Regions from separate parts of the Vibrio sp. 2132-1 genome, predicted to be linked through region 1. Evidence: predicted binding sites of a transcription regulator. Region 1 holds the regulator's gene; each other region holds the start of a gene.
The links. The regulator PurR, encoded in region 1, represses purine synthesis genes. The targets are predictions, from matches to a motif close to TNANGNAAACGTTTNCNTNA.
Positions count from the first base shown of each region.

Region 2: the regulator PurR is predicted to act here: its motif matches at 2,819-2,838, upstream of purT (formate-dependent phosphoribosylglycinamide formyltransferase).
Region 3: the regulator PurR is predicted to act here: its motif matches at 1,934-1,953, upstream of R8N47_RS17870 (NupC/NupG family nucleoside CNT transporter).
Region 4: the regulator PurR is predicted to act here: its motif matches at 2,422-2,441, upstream of R8N47_RS14830 (NCS2 family permease).

Region 1 covers NZ_JAWPON010000013.1:80,881-85,773, forward strand. Annotated here, with positions in the region: gene torR (two-component system response regulator TorR) at 1-307, opposite strand, end outside; gene torD (molecular chaperone TorD) at 574-1,221, shown strand; gene purR (HTH-type transcriptional repressor PurR) at 1,690-2,694, shown strand; cyclic di-GMP riboswitch class I at 2,982-3,071, shown strand; gene R8N47_RS15735 (TfoX/Sxy family DNA transformation protein) at 3,188-3,778, shown strand; gene R8N47_RS15740 (TVP38/TMEM64 family protein) at 3,893-4,579, shown strand; gene R8N47_RS15745 (DUF2007 domain-containing protein) at 4,600-4,893, shown strand, end outside.
Region 2 covers NZ_JAWPON010000004.1:135,113-140,005, reverse strand. Annotated here, with positions in the region: gene R8N47_RS05655 (phosphoribosylglycinamide formyltransferase) at 1-539, opposite strand, end outside; gene R8N47_RS05650 (thiopurine S-methyltransferase) at 855-1,505, shown strand; gene purT (formate-dependent phosphoribosylglycinamide formyltransferase) at 1,578-2,753, opposite strand; gene cdd (cytidine deaminase) at 2,897-3,784, opposite strand; gene R8N47_RS05635 (LrgB family protein) at 4,215-4,892, opposite strand.
Region 3 covers NZ_JAWPON010000016.1:89,403-94,295, reverse strand. Annotated here, with positions in the region: gene R8N47_RS17880 (lytic transglycosylase domain-containing protein) at 1-803, shown strand, start outside; gene R8N47_RS17875 (LysR family transcriptional regulator) at 892-1,836, shown strand; gene R8N47_RS17870 (NupC/NupG family nucleoside CNT transporter) at 2,094-3,293, shown strand; gene folD (bifunctional methylenetetrahydrofolate dehydrogenase/methenyltetrahydrofolate cyclohydrolase FolD) at 3,361-4,221, opposite strand.
Region 4 covers NZ_JAWPON010000012.1:63,515-68,407, reverse strand. Annotated here, with positions in the region: gene R8N47_RS14835 (aminoacyl-histidine dipeptidase) at 1-1,438, opposite strand, end outside; gene R8N47_RS14830 (NCS2 family permease) at 2,462-3,751, shown strand; gene tet(34) (oxytetracycline resistance phosphoribosyltransferase domain-containing protein Tet(34)) at 4,016-4,480, shown strand; gene frsA (esterase FrsA) at 4,572-4,893, shown strand, end outside.

The DNA of each region.
Region 1 (4,893 bases):
GTTTTGTCACATAATCGTCAGCACCCATTTCTAGGCCTACGATTTTATCAATGCTATCCGTGCGTCCTGTTACTAATATGATACCAATATCCGATTGGCTACGTAACTCACGAGTAAGCATCAGGCCGTCTTCACCAGGCAGGTTAATATCCAGCATGATCAGGTCTACATCGCCCGCTTGCAAAACTTCACGCATTTCTGCGCCACTCTCTGCTTCGCTGACTTGGTAGCCCTCATTTTGGAAATATCCCGCAAGCTTACTACGAGTTACAACATCATCTTCTACGACTAATACGTGATAGCTCATTTACACCACTTTTCTGTCTTCTTATTATCCAAGACGTATTCTATTCATAACTAGTAACATTTCTAGTCATAGATACATTAAAACGCAAGATTTAGCGTTTTTATTGATTCAAAACAAGCTTGCCCATTGCTATTAATAAACGGTCATTTTTGACCATAAAACATAACAATTATAGTTACTGCTATTCATTTTAATTGATTACACTTAGGGGATATCCCTAATTGACTTTGTGATGCATGACTTGAAGCATCATTCAGGAGCCCAAAATGCAAGAAGTGAAAGCTTTTAATGAAAAACGCGCTGAAATTTACTGGTGGTTTTCGAGCTTGTTCGCAAAAGAACTAACAGAGAAAGAATTGGAAGCCTATCACAGTGTTGAAATTCGCAGTTTTCTCGCAGGTTTAGGTGAAAATGAGTCGCTAAAACCAGCCGTTGATAGCCTAGTTGATGCGCTGAATCGGTTACAAGATCGTGAAGATGCACAACTAGAGCTTGCAGCTGACTTTTGTGAACTGTTTTTGAAGACAGAAAAATACGGCGCTCTTCCTTACGCATCCATGTACATTGGTGAATCAGGTTTACTGAATGACAAGCCAGCTGAGGAAATGGAAAAGTTGATGGCTGAATTTGGCGTTCAAGTAGACGAAAACCTAAAGGAACCTGCGGATCACTTAGCCGTTGAGCTCGACTTTCTCGGGAACATGATTATCCGCTCAAACGAGCTTGAACAAGAAAAACACATGGAAGAAGCCTTCGTTAAACAAAACGACTTTATCCAGCAACAATTGATGTCTTGGTTACCTCAGTTTTCAGACAAATGTAAACAATTCGACGAATTTGGATTTTACTCGAGTGTCGCGAAACTATTAGTTGCATTTTGTAAACTAGACAGCGCCTACCTTCTTGGTGAATAATTGCCGCCTATTTTTAGGGAGCCTGCCTATCGGGCTTCCTGTATGCCTGAAAGTGACCAATTGTAAGTAACTTGGGTATAATATTCGTTTGCCTTAACTTAGCGCAAAGACGCTTGGTTATTTAGCAGTCAAAATGTGACTTCAAATACACAAATCTCTTGCTGAAAACATTGCTAGTCAGTTCACATAGGGCTAAAATGTGAGCGCAAACGATTAAATATGATTTATATGTAAACCGCTGAAATATAGCGGTTTTTGTGTTTTCTTAACAGGTTGATGGCAATTTCTCATCAGATAGAAAAAAGATAAAATTCATCGACCGATGCTGCTACGTACCCTTTTGTCGCACTTGGATCAACCGCTGCCGAGACACTTAGCGCCAATTTTATATTGCTAGGTGTGAAACCATTAGAGCATCAGGTACATCCAATACGACATATTTCAGTAGCTCGATACAGGACACCATTTATGGCCACGATAAAAGACGTTGCTCGCTTAGCCGGCGTTTCCACTACGACAGTTTCGCACGTTATCAATAAAACGCGTTTCGTTGCAGAAGCAACGCAAGAAAAAGTAATGAAAGCCGTTGACGAGCTGAATTACGCGCCAAGTGCCGTTGCACGCAGCCTAAAATGCAACTCAACTCGTACGATTGGCATGTTAGTAACTCAATCAACTAACCTATTTTTCTCAGAAGTGATTGATGGCGTTGAGAGCTACTGTTACCGCCAAGGCTATACTCTGATTTTATGTAACACAGGCGGGATTTACGAAAAACAACGCGATTACATTCGTATGCTGGCTGAAAAGCGCGTTGATGGCATCCTAGTGATGTGTTCTGACTTAACCGAAGAACTAAAAGAGATGCTTGACCGTCATGCGGACATTCCTAAAGTGGTCATGGATTGGGGCCCAGAGAGCTCACAAGCAGACAAGATCATGGATAACTCAGAAGAAGGTGGCTACATTGCAACCAAACATCTGATTGACAATGGTCATACGGATATCGCTTGTCTAAGCGGTCATTTTGAAAAGCTTGCTTGCCAAGAGCGCATTGCAGGTTTCCGTCGCGCAATGAGCGAAGCGAACCTAGCTGTAAATGAAGACTGGATCCTTGAAGGTAACTTTGAATGTGATACGGCCGTATTAGTTGCAGATAAAATTACCGCAATGGACAAGCGCCCGACGGCGGTATTCTGTTTTAACGACACAATGGCTCTAGGCCTAATGAGCCGCTTGCAACAAAACGGGATCAAAATTCCTGAAGATATTTCAGTGATCGGCTACGACAACATCGAGCTTGCGGAATACTTCTCTCCACCGCTAACGACTATCCACCAACCTAAACGTCGTGTTGGTAAAAATGCATTCGAAATTCTACTTGAGCGTATCAAAGATAAAGAACACGAAAAACGAATTTTCGAGATGCAACCTGAGCTTGTAATTCGAAATACTGTGAAAAAAATGAACTAAATTTCACTGTATTTAACCGTGTTAAATAAGCGCTCTACAGGGGCGCTTATTTTTTTGGAAAAATTAAGCATTCTCTAATACTTCACACCACTCTAATAACAATTGACTAACGTTAACTCCCTGTTTTATATAAATGTAATATATATTAAGAACTCCTTTTCAAAGGCCAATTTGCACCTTTCCATATGCAAAATAGAGCATTCAATCTATCATTTTTATTGAACCGAAATCACACTTTTAACGCTAAACCGTGATGTTAATTCAATATAAGAAGTATGCTCATTGTGTCACGCACAGGGCAAACCATTCGAAAGAGTGGGACGCAAAGCCTCCGGCCTGAACCATATTACGATATGGAAGGTAGCGGGGTTACCGATGGCAAGTGTGTAAGCAATGACTTTACTCTGTAATGACATTGTTTTTACGCATGTTTGCTACTCTCTCGGACCTGACTTTTGGTGGCGTAATATTAATTACACCGAGATAACAAAACATGGATAAACCGATACTCAAAGACTCTATGAAGCTATTTGAGGCACTTGGTAATATCAAGTCGCGCTCAATGTTTGGTGGCTTCGGACTATTCGCTGATGAAACAATGTTTGCACTAGTGGTAAACAATCAGCTTCATATCAGAGCAGACCAAAAAACTTCATCTGACTTCGAGAAACAAGGGCTAAAGCCTTACGTTTATAAAAAACGTGGCTTTCCAGTCGTTACAAAGTACTACGCTATTTCCAGCGATTTATGGGAATCAAGCGAACGCTTAATCGAAGTAGCGAATCAATCATTGAAAAAGGCAAAGCTTGAGAAAGAACAGCAAGCAAGTACAAAGCCTAACCGTTTGAAAGATTTGCCTAACTTACGACTGGCTACCGAGCGCATGCTAAAAAAAGCCGGCATCGAATCCGTAGAGAAGCTTGAAGAGGAAGGTGCGCTTAACGCCTATAAAGCGATAAGAGATACGCACTCTGCAACCGTCAACATTGAGTTGCTATGGGCACTAGAAGGGGCTATCAACGGCACTCATTGGAGTGTGGTACCTCAAGCTCGCCGAGATGAGTTGATGAACGGCCTCCAATAAAAGTCGGCCTAAAAACTATCTTGTAAAACCGCAGTCTAATCTGCGGTTTTTTTGTGAAATTTTTTCGGTTTTCCTACTGTCTTATTACATATATCCCAAATTGGAATCAAAATTATGAATAAGAAACTGATATTAGGTCTCATCCTACTAGCGGCTATCGTCTTTTTAGGTATTAACTTTGGCCAGTATTTAACCTTAGAGAATGCAAAAGCCCAACAAGAAGCACTAACTACATACATCGATCAGAATTTTGTATTCTCGGCTGCGATTTACTTTTTTACCTACATTGCAATTACCGCTTTTTCTATCCCAGGAGCGGCAGTAGTCACCTTACTTGGTGCAGCCTTATTTGGTTTTTGGACAAGCTTGCTACTGGTTTCTTTCGCTAGCACTATGGGGGCAACACTGGCCTTCTTGAGCAGCCGATACTTATTGCGTGACTGGGTACAAAACAAATTCGGAAATAAACTCAACGCAATTAATCAAGGTGTCGAAAAAGACGGAGCTTTTTATCTATTTTCCTTGCGTCTAATCCCTGTATTCCCTTTCTTTCTAATCAACTTACTGATGGGCTTAACGCCGATGTCTGTAGGTAGATTTTATCTCACTAGCCAAATAGGTATGCTGCCAGGCACAGCCGTATATCTGAATGCAGGTACTCAATTAGCAACAATTGAAAGCCTATCGGGCATTGTTTCACCCGCAGTATTAGCGTCTTTTGCGCTATTGGGACTATTTCCAATCATCACTAAATGGGTTATGAATAAAGTAAGGCCGACACCAAGTCAGCAAAACTCGTAATTGGTGAAGTGGGTATTTTGATGAAAATATTTATCGCTAAAAACCCAGCAGAAGCACACATTGTATGTGAGCTGCTTAAAGTGGAACAAATTTACTGTGAAGTTCGTGGAGAAGGTATTTTCGGCTTAAAAGGAGAACTGCCGTTTGGTGATGATACCGATCCTTATGTGTGGCTTTTTGACACTGCACAAAAGATGAAAGCTGAAGAAATAGTAAAAGCATATCGAAAACAATCCGATAGGCATGAGTATCAAGATTGGCAATGCCCAAAATGTCATGAAATAAACGAAGGGCAATTTGGTGCATGTTGGCAA
Region 2 (4,893 bases), on a different contig from region 1:
AAACGAACGAGCAAGTTCAAGTCTCTATATCCTGAAGGGCCAGGTTTTTTGAATCGATTTTTTACTTTCACAATCGTTGTTTCACGCTCTAACGTTTCATAAATGGAGACTAAACTCGCGACGTCTTCAGCTACAATCGTTGCACGTGCTAGGTCAGTAATACGTTCAACTTTCCCATCTAACTCTAAAGCTATCTTTTCTTCTGCTCGTTGTTTGGATTTCACGCCTGCGAAGTATGGCTGAGCGTCATTAAGAAGTGCGGTACTTTTACAGATAGTTTCAAGTTCAAATTGCGCTTGGTGAGCTTTGCTGTAAAGAATGTCGAAGTCAGAATATGGCTGAGTTGGTGTGGTGTCGATTGACTGAATGCCATATAAACCGCTAAGGCTGTGTTTAAAAAGTTTCGAACAAACTTCGTTTTGGCTGGTTGAACGATTTTGTTCGCCATTAGGCGCAGGGGTAATTGGAAGTGCGGCAAATGCCGGTGCACGGCTAAGTACCAAAAGCATCAATGCTGTAGTACGAAGAAATAAGCTCATTCACTCTCCTTAACTTGCTTGTACTTAGAAAATAGGGAACATAAAGGTCGCTAAGTTCGGCAAATCAGGTACTAACTTATAAATGGGGCCATTACGAAAGATTCCAAGGTTTCAGTTTTATCTTGAAGTAGAATCGTGCGTTAGATCACCATTTCTCTTTTCTTTATTCTGATTATCAGATAAAGGCGCATCTCCTATGAGACCGATTACATCCTATCACCGCAGTATTAACCAAAGATGAACGGCATAGACAAATTGAAAAAAAACGTTAGTCTTACCTCTCAAAATGAAAACAGCCGACAAGTAGAAAGTAAAATGAGAGACCAAGAATTTTGGCATAACAAATGGGCCAGCAATCAAATCGGATTTCACTTGGAAGATGTAAACCCGCTATTACCAGTATATTGGAAACACACTAATCCAAAGCGTGAAGATAAAGTGTTAGTTCCTTTATGTGGAAAGTCAGAAGACTTGATTTGGCTAGCGATGAAGCATGATTCGGTTGAAGGTGTTGAGCTAAGCCATATCGCTGTGCGTGCCTTTTTTGCTGAACATTTTTACACGCCAACGGTAACGCCTCTTAATGGCATGCACGAGCTTTATCAATTTGATGAGCTCTCTATTTATACTGGGGACTTTTTCACTGCACCAGTATCTCAAGCCGATATCATTTATGATCGCGCCGCGTTGGTTGCTTTACCGCAAGATATGCGAGAGGAGTATGTAGAGCGTCTCAAGCAACTGCTGAATCCAGGCGGTCGTATTTTGCTTGTTACACTCAACTATCCTCAAGAAGAGATGGCGGGGCCTCCATTTAGCGTGCCGGTCGAAGAGATTGAGCAGTTATTTTCAGGTTACAAAGTTACTTGTTTGAACGTAGATGAAGCTGACGAGAATCATCCTAAAATTGCGAAAAAAGGCTTAAGTCGCTTCTCTGAAGAAGTGTACTTAATCGAGAGTGAATAGGCTCTCTTCGGTTTGGAACACGAAATAGCGCAGCAAGTTGAGCTGCGCTATTTTTGTATGAGTGGTTCGTATTTAATAAATGATATTCACTTTTGAAGCACTTTCAACAGCATCTTGAACGGCTTCTTCGGTGGTTTTTCGTCGCGTAAGGACAACACCTAAACGGCGGCGGCCATCGATTTCTGGCTTACCGAATAGACGAACTTGTGTTTGAGGTTGAGCTAAAGCTTTGCTTAGGTTTTCAAAGCGAATGTTTGTGGAAGTTCCTTGTCCAAGAATAACAGCAGACGCAGATGGGCCATATTGCACAATATTATTAATTGGCATTCCGGTAAACGCGAGCACGTGGAGAGCAAACTCAGACATTTCCTGTGAAATCATTGTAACCATGCCCGTATCGTGAGGGCGAGGAGAGACCTCATTGAAAATGACTTTATCGCCTTTGACAAACAGCTCTACACCAAAGATGCCGTAGCCACCGAGCGCGTTTACCACTTTCTCAGCCGTGTATTCAGCTGCTTTTACTGCGTTTTCTGACATAGTTTGCGGTTGCCATGATTCGCGGTAGTCGCCATCTTCCTGACGATGACCAATTGGAGCACAGAAATGCACACCGTCAACGGCTCTGATGGTCAATAAAGTGATTTCGTAATCGAAGTCGATAAAACCTTCCACGATAACGCGACCTGCACCCGTACGTCCGCCTTCCTGAGCGTAATCCCATGCTTTTGTAACGTCGTCTTCGGTCTTGATAACACTTTGCCCTTTACCGGAAGAGCTCATCACTGGCTTCACCACGCACGGAATACCCACATGCTCAACCGCGGCTTTGAAGTCTTCAAAGTTATCTGCAAAACGATAAGGTGAAGTCGTCAATTCCAGTTCTTCTGCTGCCAAACGTCGGATACCTTCACGATTCATTGTTAGCCTGGTTGCCTTAGCGGTTGGAACAACATTCAGTCCTTTTTCTTCAAGCTCTACCAGTTTGCCGGTTGCGATGGCTTCAATTTCTGGTACGACGTAAGTAGGTTGTTCCTTCGTAATAACTTCTTCTAAGGCGTTCCCATCTAACATGTCGATAACATAACTACGGTGAGCGACTTGCATCGCTGGAGCATTGGCATAGCGATCACAAGCAATCACTTCTAAACCAAGTCTCTGGCATTCAATGGCGACTTCTTTACCGAGTTCGCCAGAGCCTAAAAGTAATACACGGGTAGCATTTGCGCTAGTTGCAGTGCCAAACATAGTGTTCCCTTACAAAATAGAGTGATGAGACAGAAATTGCAGGAGATCATACTGAAGTTTTATGACAAAGCAAACGTTTGCTTTTGGTTTTTAGGTAATAAAAAAGCTCTACATGTTGTAGAGCTTTTTGTTGAATTTGTCGTTTATACGTTGACAAAACTAAGCGGAATATCTGGATTCAACGCTTCCAACGTTGATTGCGTATCGGCTAAGTGACTGATCTTACCTTCAGAGTTTTCTACCAATGCAGCGGCTTTGATGCTGTCAAAGTTTTCACCCGCAAGTAAAACTTGGATTAGCGCAACTTGTAGCGGTGGCAAGCTAGGATTAAACGCTGCATTTTCTGCATAAGCGCCTTGGAATACACGGCCGCTAGTCATCTCTAATGCTAAACCACTCAAGTTGTTGGTGTATGGAGAGTGGCTCATGTTCATCGCTTCAACTGCACTTTGGATGAGTGCGTCTTCATCATCACATGAGAATTGGTGTTTAACTTCTGCCATTAAGCCGGACTCGATACCGAGATCGTTTGGTCCAAAGGCTTCAGGCAGGTATTCATGAAGTGACTTTTCTTCGCGTTCTGGGAGCTGGATTTTAAGCTCGTTTGCGGTAGATAACTCATTCATGAACTGGCGGCAGTGACCACATGGGCTGAAGTTGATAGTGATATCCTTAAGACCACGTTCGCCTTTCATCCAAGCATGGCTAATCGCAGACTGCTCTGCGTGAACCGTTTGACCCAACTGTACACCAAAGAATTCCATGTTGGCACCGAAGTAAAGGCGACCTGAAAGGCCACGAACGATAGCGCCGACATAAAAGTCAGAAAGGGGAGCATAGGAGTACGCTGCGGCAAAAGGAAGTAGCGCAACACGAAGCTCTTTGTCTGATAGACCGGTAGCTGAAAGCAACTGCTCAAATTGTTGAACTGAAAGCGTAGCATCAAAATCATCAGCTTGGATGATAGGAGCAAGTTGTTTGGAAAGTGCTTCTGGAGCGCCTGCTAGCGCCTGTTCAATGCGACTTTTCATGTTGAATCCTTGTTATTGCATGGACAGTTATTCTATGTGAAAGATAGAAATGTTCCGTGCGTTAGATCACGATAAATAATGCAATTGATAATTCTGTTACATAATTAGAGTGAGCTCACACATGTATTCGATTGCACAGGTGTGAAGCGTTATCTCCGTCTCACAATTAACCATATCAGTATATATTCATATGACCAAGGAGCAGGAGTATGTTACTAACGCGACTTTTACCGCTATGCTACTTTATGCCTACGTAATCTAGAGCGAGTGGTAGCACCTAGAATGCTAATGCTATGAATGTATATCTCGATCAAGTCCCTTCACGATATTACTGGGTGAGGTTGATAGATAAGATAGGGTTTAGAAAAGGGTAAGGAAGAAGCGGAAAGGCTACGGCCTGCCGGAAGGAGGGCAGACCGAGAGCGCTTAACTATTGATATAGCCAGACAGCCAAAGCAAAAAAGCTTGGAGCCAAAATAGAAGTTATGATCCCACATAAAACCAATGCGAGTGATGAGAACGCGGCATCTATGGGCTGTTTCTCTGCACAAGTAGCGGTGCCTAAGGCATGAGAGACTGTACCCATTGTCAGACCACGTGCAATCGGGTGTTTAATTCCAATCAAATTGTAAATTGGGTATGCCAAAATTGCGCCCAATAAACCGACAATCAGAACCAAGATCGCTGCAACGGCGGCTTCACCACCGAGGTGACTCGATATTTCCATCGCTATTGGTGTAGTGACGGACTTACCCACTAGACTCGCGATTAAACTGATATCCGCTTTGAAAGCGACTGCGATCAAGGTGGTTGTCATCATCGACATCACACTGCCTACTGTGCAAGCAAAAGTGATGATTCGCCAGTTTGCTTTAATTTGTGGTAGTTGTTCATATAGTGGATAAGCCAGAGCAACTACGGCTGGTTGAAGTAAAAAACTGATCCCTTCGTTATCCGCATAATACGTTTCAAACGGTACATTTAAGTAAGTAAGCAAAGGAATGAGCACTGCAATACTGATCAGCAAAGGATTTGCTAGAGGATTATTCACTTTGATTGCAATTTGGCGCGCGACAAGAAAAACCGCAATGGTAACAACTAACCACATA
Region 3 (4,893 bases), on a different contig from region 1:
GAGCAGTAAAAGCGGACCGAAACCAACCAGAAAAGAAACTGACATTGGATGAGTACATTCCTCGCGCGGTGCCTGAATGGAAGGTGAAGCAAGCCAGACAACTCTACAAAGAGCATTACACCGAGCTAAAGCGTATAGGCGATGAGTACGGTGTCCACCCGCGCTTTATTGTGGCACTTTGGGGAGTTGAAAGTAACTTTGGTAAGTTTACCGGCAACTTTAAAGTGATTGATGCACTATCCACAATGGCATTTGAAGGCCGTCGTGAAGAGTTTTTCCGTAAAGAGACTATGTCGGCACTTCAGATCCTCGATCAAGGCCATATTGAGCTAGAGAACTTTAAAGGCTCATGGGCTGGTGCGATGGGTCAATGCCAGTTTATGCCAAGCTCTTTCCTTCGTTTTGCTGCTGACGGCAACGGTGATGGTAAAAAAGACATATGGCAATCTGAAGCGGACGTGTTTGCATCAACCGCTAACTATTTGAGCAAGTCTGGTTGGGATGATAAATATACTTGGGGTCGCCAAGTTAAGGTTCCTAAAAATATTGATCGCAGCCTAGAAGGGCGCACGGCTGAAAAAGGCAAATACCTTCAAGAGTGGAGCCAATTAGGTATCACAAAATATGACGGTAGCCCGTTGCCAAAACTGGATGAAGACATCAAAGCATGGTTGATCATGCCGGACGACGAGAATGGTCGTACGTATCTGGTTTACAATAACTACAACGTATTGATGAAGTGGAACCGCTCTTACTACTTCGCACTTGCTGTGAGTCACTTGGCTGACCGCATTAAATACTGATCTGCCATCAAACAATTTGGCATTCAGTCTTCAATACAAGGGCTCTTCGGAGCCCTTTGTTTTTTCTATAACCAAATCGAGGTAAAGCGTGTTATCTGAACGTGCCGCACAAATGGTGATTTTCTCCGCTCTTCTTAAACACAAAAGCTTCACAGCTGCTGCAAAGAGCTTAGGCGTGTCGGTGTCTCATGTGAGTAAACAGTTGAGTCAGTTAGAAGCGTCTCTTGGTATCAAGCTTGTTCAACGCACTACGCGAAGCTTTACGCCGACTGAGGCAGGGAAAACCTTTTTTCATCACTGTGAGCAAGTGGTACAAGCGGTGAGCAGCGCCACATTAGAGATGGAAACCCAGCGGGATGAAGTGGCAGGTTTGGTACGTCTTGGGTTGTCGCAATCATTTGGTACCTTACACATTATTCCAGCGATTCAAGAGTTACGCGAACTGTATCCTCAACTTCAAGTGGAAGTACATCTGTTTGACTATAAGGTCGATATGTTAGCCGAAGGGCTCGATTTATGGGTAACCAACAACGAGCATTTGCCTGAAGGTTACATTGCGCAGCGTTTGACGGATTGCCAGTTTGTTGTTGCGGCATCGCCAGATTACTTATTGAAACATGACACGCCAACAGAACCGGATGACCTATCTGCTCACAACTGCCTCATATACAGAAGCTGGGAGCGTGACTATACGGGGTGGGCGTTTACCAAAGATCAGCAAGAATTGAACGTAAAAGTCTCGGGTAACTATTCAGTAGATCTGGCAGAAGCCGTTCGGGATGCGGCTATTGCAGGTTGGGGTATTGCCTACCTTGCCACTTACTTGCTGGGTGATGAGTTCAGAACGGGTAAGTTAATACAGCTGTTACCTGATTGGAAAGCCAGCCAGTCGATGCCGTTTTATGCGGTATACCCAAGCCGCCAGCATATGCCAAAAAAAATATCCGCAGTGATTAACTTTATCAAACAGAAGATCGGCAACCCTTGTCATTGGGACCAACGTTTGGCGCCTTACATCTCTATTCCTAAATAACAGGATCAATGACGTTGTAGAACGACACATAAGGTGATTCACTTCACAAAAATTTTTCCTGAATCAGAAACATATTTTCCATATGGAAACAATTAAAATAAGCAAACGTTTATCTTCAATAAATTCAATTGGTTATTTTGTTGGTCAGTTATTGGTCGCTTAAACTTTTCACACTGTTAACATCCTCAACTTGCAGCATTTTGAGTCCGCTATACAATCCGGTGCCTTCTATATCCCCCTTCTGTCGGATTCATTTTATGAACTCAATTATTGGTATCGTAGCCATACTATTCCTAGCATGGCTACTTTCTACAAATAGAAAAAATATAAAGCTGAGAACGGTGTCGTTTGCGTTTGCTTTGCAGGTACTGTTTGCGTTGTTGGTTTTATATGTACCAGCAGGACGAGATGCGCTGAATTCAGTGAGCAGTGTTGTGTCGAATTTGATCAACTATGGTCAAGAGGGCATTGCGTTTTTATTCGGTAATTTGGCGACAGGGGGCTTCACCTTTGCGATCAATGTTCTGGGTATCATCGTTTTCTTCTCCTCTCTTATCTCAGGTCTTTATCACATTGGTGTGATGCCAAAAATCATTAACTTTATCGGTGGTGGTATTCAAAAGCTGCTGGGTATCGGTCGTGCTGAGTCTTTGTCTGCTACGGCGAATATCTTTGTTGGCACCATTGAAGCACCATTAATGGTAAAGCCTTACCTAAAACACATGACTGACTCGCAGTTCTTTGCAGTTATGACAGGTGGTTTAGCGTCAGTTGCTGGCGGAACGTTGGTTGGTTACGCATCACTGGGTGTCGACCTCAACTATCTTATTGCTGCTGCATTTATGTCGGCACCTGCCGGCTTGTTGATGGCAAAAATTTTAATGCCAGAAGATACGGATAAAGCAGCAGATATCGACATTAGCCAAGTTGAAATTCCACGTGCAACCAACGTAGTAGAAGCATTAGCCGATGGTGCCATGGCGGGTGTACGCATTGCTGTATCGGTCGGTGGTACGTTACTGGCGTTTATTAGTGTCATTGCAATGCTAAACGGCATGTTAGGCTGGATAGGTGATCTGATTGGGACACCATTAAGTTTTGAGCTCATCCTAGGTTTTGTGTTTGCGCCAGTCGCTTGGTTGTTGGGTATACCATGGCAAGAAGCAACCACAGCAGGCTCGCTGATTGGTAACAAGATTGTGGTGAATGAGTTCGTCGCTTTCATCCAGCTTGCAGAAGTGAAGTCTCAACTTAGTGAACACTCACAAGCAATCGTGACGTTTGCTTTGTGTGGCTTTGCAAATATCTCAAGCATGGCGATGCTGATTGGTGGGTTGGGCTCTTTGGTACCAGAAAAGCGTGCATTTGTTTCTAAGCATGGTTTCCGTGCGATTATCGCTGGTGTCATGGCGAACTTAATGAGCGCTTCTATTGCGGGCGTGATTTTAAGTCTGTAATTGAAATAGATATCAACAATTAGCAAAAAGGCTCCTTGCGGAGCCTTTTTCGTATCTGAAATTTACGTTATTTGTCTGTGTGGAACTGTTCGCAAGCGAGCATCGTGTTCTCAATTAAACTTGCGACGGTCATTGGGCCAACGCCACCAGGAACAGGAGTAATAAAGCTCGCACTTTCACGTGCTTTGTCGTATTCCACGTCGCCAACTAGTTTGCCTGAATCAAGACGGTTAATACCGACATCGACCACCACTGCGCCTTTTTTAATCCACTCACCAGGGATGAAGTTAGGTTTACCAACCGCAACCACGACAACGTCAGCTTGACGCACATGACTCTCTAGGTCTTTGGTAAAACGGTGACATGTTGTTGTTGTGCAGCCCGCAAGCAGCAGCTCAAGTGTCATTGGACGACCAACAATGTTTGATGCGCCAACCACAACCGCATGCTTACCACGTAGCTCAATGTTGTAACGGTCGAGTAGGGTAATGATGCCCTTTGGCGTGCAAGAGCGAAGCTTTGGAATACGTTGCGCAAGACGGCCAACGTTATAAGGGTGGAAGCCATCCACGTCCTTCTCTGGGTGAATGCGCTCTAAAACATGTGTTGTGTCTATGCCCGCAGGAAGGGGTAATTGCACTAGAATGCCGTCAATTTCATCATCATTGTTTAGTTCATCAATCAGCGCTAGTAACTCTTCTTCTGAGCTAGACGCAGGAAGGTCAAAAGACTTAGAAACAAACCCAACTTCTTCACATGCGCGGCGTTTGCTACCAACATAAACCTGAGAAGCAGGATCTTCACCAACTAGAACCACTGCTAAACCAGGAGCACGTAGCCCAGCTTCAACACGTGCTTTAACACGTGCAGCCACTTCGGATCGAACAGTTTGGGAAATGAGAGTTCCGTCTATATTTTGAGCAGTCATGACTTTCCTTATAAATTAAGAAGGCAGATTATCTGCGGCGCATTGTCGCAGAATTTCTTATTAACATCCATACGCAAACGTTTGCTTTGTGGTGTTTTTGAACATTAAGCGTTTTAATGGACTTTTTTTAGGCATTCAGATCAGAATGTTATGAAAACCCGTTGATTTACCCGTTTGAACTCGTATAATCCTGTCCCTGTAGCGCGCCCTTAGCTCAGCTGGATAGAGCACGTCCCTTCTAAGGATGTGGTCATTGGTTCTTATATTAGGTTATTTCTGGTGTAATGAATCAATATGACTGACTAATGGCTTTGTAACCTAGTTTGGTGCAATGAAGCGTATAAACAATTTGAATTTCGTTTTTTAGCTAGATATAGTTGAAAAGCAAAATAAAGCGCCCTTAGCTCAGATGGATAGAGCACGTCCCTTCTAATTGGCTAGATTTCTCTAGCGTTCAGATTGGGCCTCTTTTTGGAAACGATAAGAGTGTAAGACGTCAAATTCGGGGAAACCTTACTTTAGCGAGTTGGCAATCCCGAGCCAAGCCCAATAATATTGGGAAGGTGTAGAGACTAGACGGCGTCTACCTAACGCTTTTAAAGCTATGGTAAAGGTATAGTCCAGCGCACGAAGCCTTAATAGGTGGTAGCGAAAGCTATAGTGTGACGAAGG
Region 4 (4,893 bases), on a different contig from region 1:
CCATCTGTTCCCAGTACAACTGAACAGTATCAATCTTCACTTTCTCATCTGGAGAGTGAGGGAATTTTATTGTTGGACCGAAAGAAACCATATCCATGTGTGGGTATGGTTCTTTAAATAGGCCACACTCAAGACCAGCATGGATGACCATGATGTTCGGCTTATGACCGTAAATGCCTTCATACATATCACGGAAAATTGCCATGATCTCGGAATCTGCATCTGGCTTCCAGCCAGGGTAAGCGCCTGAGAACTGAATTTGTGCGCCTGCTAGCTCAGTAATCGAGCGCAGCATGCTTTCCACTTGGCTACGGCCAGAGTCAATGAGAGAACGAATCAAGCAAAGCACGGTGACTTTATTTTCTTCTGTGCTGATCACACCAACGTTTAGAGAAGTTTCAACAACGCCTTCCACCTCATCACTCATACGGATTACGCCGTTTGGACAAGCGTTAAGTGCCGCAATGAATCGTTGCTGATCGGCGATTGAAAATACTTGCGCGTCAGTCGTGATCACTTCATTAAAGGTTACGATACCTGTTTCGATTTTACCCAATTCAGTTTTAAGCAGCTCAGTGTAGTGGTTGAACAGCTCAGCAAGCTTGTCTTGGTTTTCGACAGGAAGCGCGACAGTAACAAACGCTTCGCGAGGGATTGCATTACGTAAGCTACCGCCACGGAATTCGACTAAACGTAAATCAAGCTCTTGAGCATGACCGGCAAGGAAACGACCAAGTAATTTGTTGGCATTACCGCGACCTGTGTGAATGTCACAACCTGAGTGACCACCTTTTAGGCCTTTCAGCGTCAGTTGGCGTGTTACAAAACCTGCAGGCGTTGATTCTCGAGAAATATCGAAAGTCATGGTGCCATCAACGCCACCTGCACAACCCATGTAGACTTCGCCTTCTTGCTCAGAGTCTGTATTTAGAAGAATCTCACCCTCTAACCAACCAGCTTCAAGGCCAAATGCGCCAGTCATGCCTGCTTCTTCATCAATCGTCAGCAGAACTTCGAGTGGACCGTGCTTAATATCTTTAGATGCCAATACAGCAAGGCAAGAAGCCATACCAATACCGTTATCTGCACCAAGCGTCGTGCCTTTCGCAGTTACCCATTCGCCATCGATGTAAGGTTGGATTGGATCTTTGGTGAAGTCGTGTTCAGTGTCTTCGTTTTTCTGCGGCACCATGTCGATGTGTGCTTGAAGTACAACAGCCTTCTTATTCTCCATTCCTGGTGTCGCGGGCTTTTTGATGAACACGTTACCGGTTGGATCACGGCGAACGTCAAAGCCTTGCTCTGTTGCCCAGTTGATAATGTACTGTGCTAATGCTTCTTCATGTTTCGATGGATGAGGGATAGAACAAATCTTATCGAAAAACTGCCAAAGTGGAGCAGGTGATAAGGTACTGATCTCAGAATGGAACTCAGACACGGAGGACTCCTTTTGATGTGCTTTGCCAAATATATACCGTAAAAATATTATCAAGGTAGCATTAAATGCTAGACGATTTGGCCTTCAAATTGCCGTTAGCATACCACCAGATAAGGAGTACGAGTAGTCGCGATCACAAGGATTTCTCTCAGAACTGTCACAGTTTGTGAATACAATAACAAGCACTATGTGTTCTCTATCATATATTCTGAAAGTGGCTTTATTTTTTAATTCATAAAGTTGTAATTTAATTACACATAAACTTTGATAAAGGTCAATTTGTGCATTTTTTGTGATTTCAATCACTAAAATGCTTGTAATTAAATTTCTTGGTGGTATATTTGTAACCAGCTTCTGAGAGAAGAATGAAATGCTCAAAGGATGAGTCCGTTTTATCGCCTCCAAGGAACCGAGAAATCAACGAATGTTTAATTGATTTAAAAGGTGATAGTTATGAAAGGTTTACCAAGTACAATGTTCTGGAATAGCAAGTCTGTTTACACCGGTAACTTTGTATACCCAACAAGCTTTGGCTACTAAGTGAAGTCAACGCATGTGACTCGAACAGTTTGTTCACCCCTATAAATTGGAATTTTTTTTCAGTGATAGTGCTGACATGATTCACCGCCACCCAAATTGGGTGGCGTTTTTTTATCTCTATTTTCTCTTCCTGACTCACTTATTGCCATCAAAGCCTTCTTCTATTCCCCATTCTTCGGTTTTATCGACTTTTCCATCAAATCTGTTAGATACCATGTTTAAAATGGGCCTTTTTCATCTGAAAGTTTAGTACATTGCTCAGTTTTTATTCTCTTTTAGAGAACTGTGTTATCTGGGTTACCTATTGTTTTATAAGAATATATTTCTTTGCTTGCTATGATAGATTAGAGAATGTGTTTCATATCCAAAGAAAAAAAACGCATTAGAGTGAAGATTCTATCTAGAATTTGCTATTTGATAACTTTATAATTCCCGCCAATCGATTACGCAACCGTTTACTTTTTACCTTTACAGGATTCGATCATGCTCGAGAGGCTTTTTAAACTCAGTGAAAATGGCACAAATGTGCGCACTGAGATCATTGCAGGTGTTACGACCTTCCTAACTATGGCTTACATTATTTTTGTAAACCCAGCGATCCTGTCGGATACCGGTATGGACCGTGGCGCCATTTTTGTCGCGACTTGTCTTGCTGCCGCAATCGGCTGTTTTATCATGGGATTTGTTGCCAATTACCCAATCGCACAGGCACCAGGAATGGGCCTGAACGCATTTTTTACTTACTCTGTTGTATTGGGAATGGGTTATACGTGGCAAGTTGCGTTGGCGGCTGTATTTGTTTCTGGCCTTCTGTTCATTCTTTTAAGCGTATTTAAGATCCGTGAGTGGATTATTAACTCGATCCCGCATTCTCTACGAACAGGTATTTCAGCTGGTATTGGTCTTTTCTTAGCGTTTATCGCATTAAAAAATGCAGGTATCGTCGTTGATAACCCAGCGACATTAGTTTCTATGGGAGAGATCACATCATTGCCATCTGTATTGGCCGCGATTGGCTTCTTTCTTACGATTGCACTGGTTCACCGTGGTGTGAAAGGTGCGGTGATGATCGCCATTCTTGGCGTTACAGCGCTTGGTCTTCTATTTGGTGATGTGCAGTGGGGCGGTATTATGTCAACGCCACCAAGCATTGCGCCAACTTTCATGCAACTGGATTTCTCTGGTTTGTTTGAAGTAGGCATGATTTCCGTCGTATTTGCTTTCCTATTTGTCGATTTATTTGACACCGCAGGTACGCTCGTTGGCGTTTCTCAAAAAGCTGGTCTAACTGACGAGAATGGCAACATCCCTCGTTTAAACAAAGCGTTACTTGCAGACTCAACAGCAACGTCAGTAGGGGCATTACTTGGTACCTCCAACACGACATCTTATATTGAAAGCGTTTCTGGTGTAGCTGCGGGTGGGCGTACTGGTCTAACAGCCGTGGTTGTTGGTGTACTCTTCCTACTTGCTCTATTGTTCTCACCACTTGCGGGTATGATCCCTGCTTATGCAACGTCAGGTGCGCTATTCTATGTGGCGATCTTGATGCTGTCTGGGCTAGTAAGCATTGATTGGCGTGACCTAACTGAAGCGTCCCCAGTTGTTGTGACTTGTTTAGTTATGCCGCTAACATTCTCGATTGCAGAAGGTATCACGTTAGGCTTTATCGCATACGCGGCGATCAAGTTATTCAGCGGTAAGGGCCGTGAAGTGTCGATGAGTGTATGGGTGATGTCAGCCATCTTCATCGTTAAATACCTCGTCGGTTAATTTCTCGAGCAAAAAGCCAGTGTGGATTTATTCACGCTGGCTTTTTCTTTTTTTACGTTGTTCACAGAAGACGGTTTTTCTGCGGAATAGGCAGAGAATTTTGATATCACCGTTGGTATTAGCGGTGTGTTTCGGTAGAATAATCGTTTGCGCAGCTTGAAATCCTCGTCTCCAAACATTTTGGAGAAGTTAGTGAGCATTCCGCTTTTGAGTGACTTCGCTAGATTTTGAGGATGCATATTTTCAAATTATTAGGTTATTACAATGAGTAAAAAATTCATTATCACTTGGGATGCAATGCAGACTTACTGCCGTGAACTGGCTGAAAAACAAATGCCAGCTGAGCAATGGAAAGGAATTTGGGCGGTAAGCCGCGGCGGTTTGGTTCCTGGCGCTATTTTGGCTCGTGAACTGGGTATTCGTTACGTTGATACAATCTGTATTTCAAGCTACGACCATGATCATCAGCGCGACATGACGGTACTAAAAGCACCTGAAGGTGATGGCGAAGGTTACCTAATCGTTGAAGACCTAGTAGACAGTGGTGATACAGCGCGCAAACTACGTGAGATGTATCCAAAAGCGAAAATGATCGCTGTGTGTGCGAAACCATCAGGCAAAGAGCTGCTGGATGATTACGTTGTAGATATTGCTCAAGACACTTGGATCGAGCAGCCTTGGGATATGTCAATCCAGTATGCTGAGCCAGTAAACCGCAAGCAAAAATAAGCGCGGTTAAAGAATATTGAGAAATGCCCCTTTATAGGGGCATTTTTTTTATTATGATATTAAATCATGCTAATAGCCTAGGGTTCTTCCTATGTCTGAAGACGTCAGTAAAAATCTTTCCGAAACTTTGTTCGTGAAACATAAGCAAGCAAAAGAAACCTCCGCGCTTACCCAGTACATGCCGACCAGTAAAAAAATACTTGATGAACGAGAAGCGCAAGGTGATCGTGCTTGGTATCGTCATTTGCGTCGCTTGCAATGGGCTTGGCAAGGATTGTCTCCGATCGAAATGGAAGGCGTACTGTCCAAAATTGCTTCATCTTCTCACTCGCGAACCAATGATGATTGGTTAGACACTGTAATGGGTTATCACAGTGGTAACTGGACATTTGAGTGGATCAAGCTTGGTATGG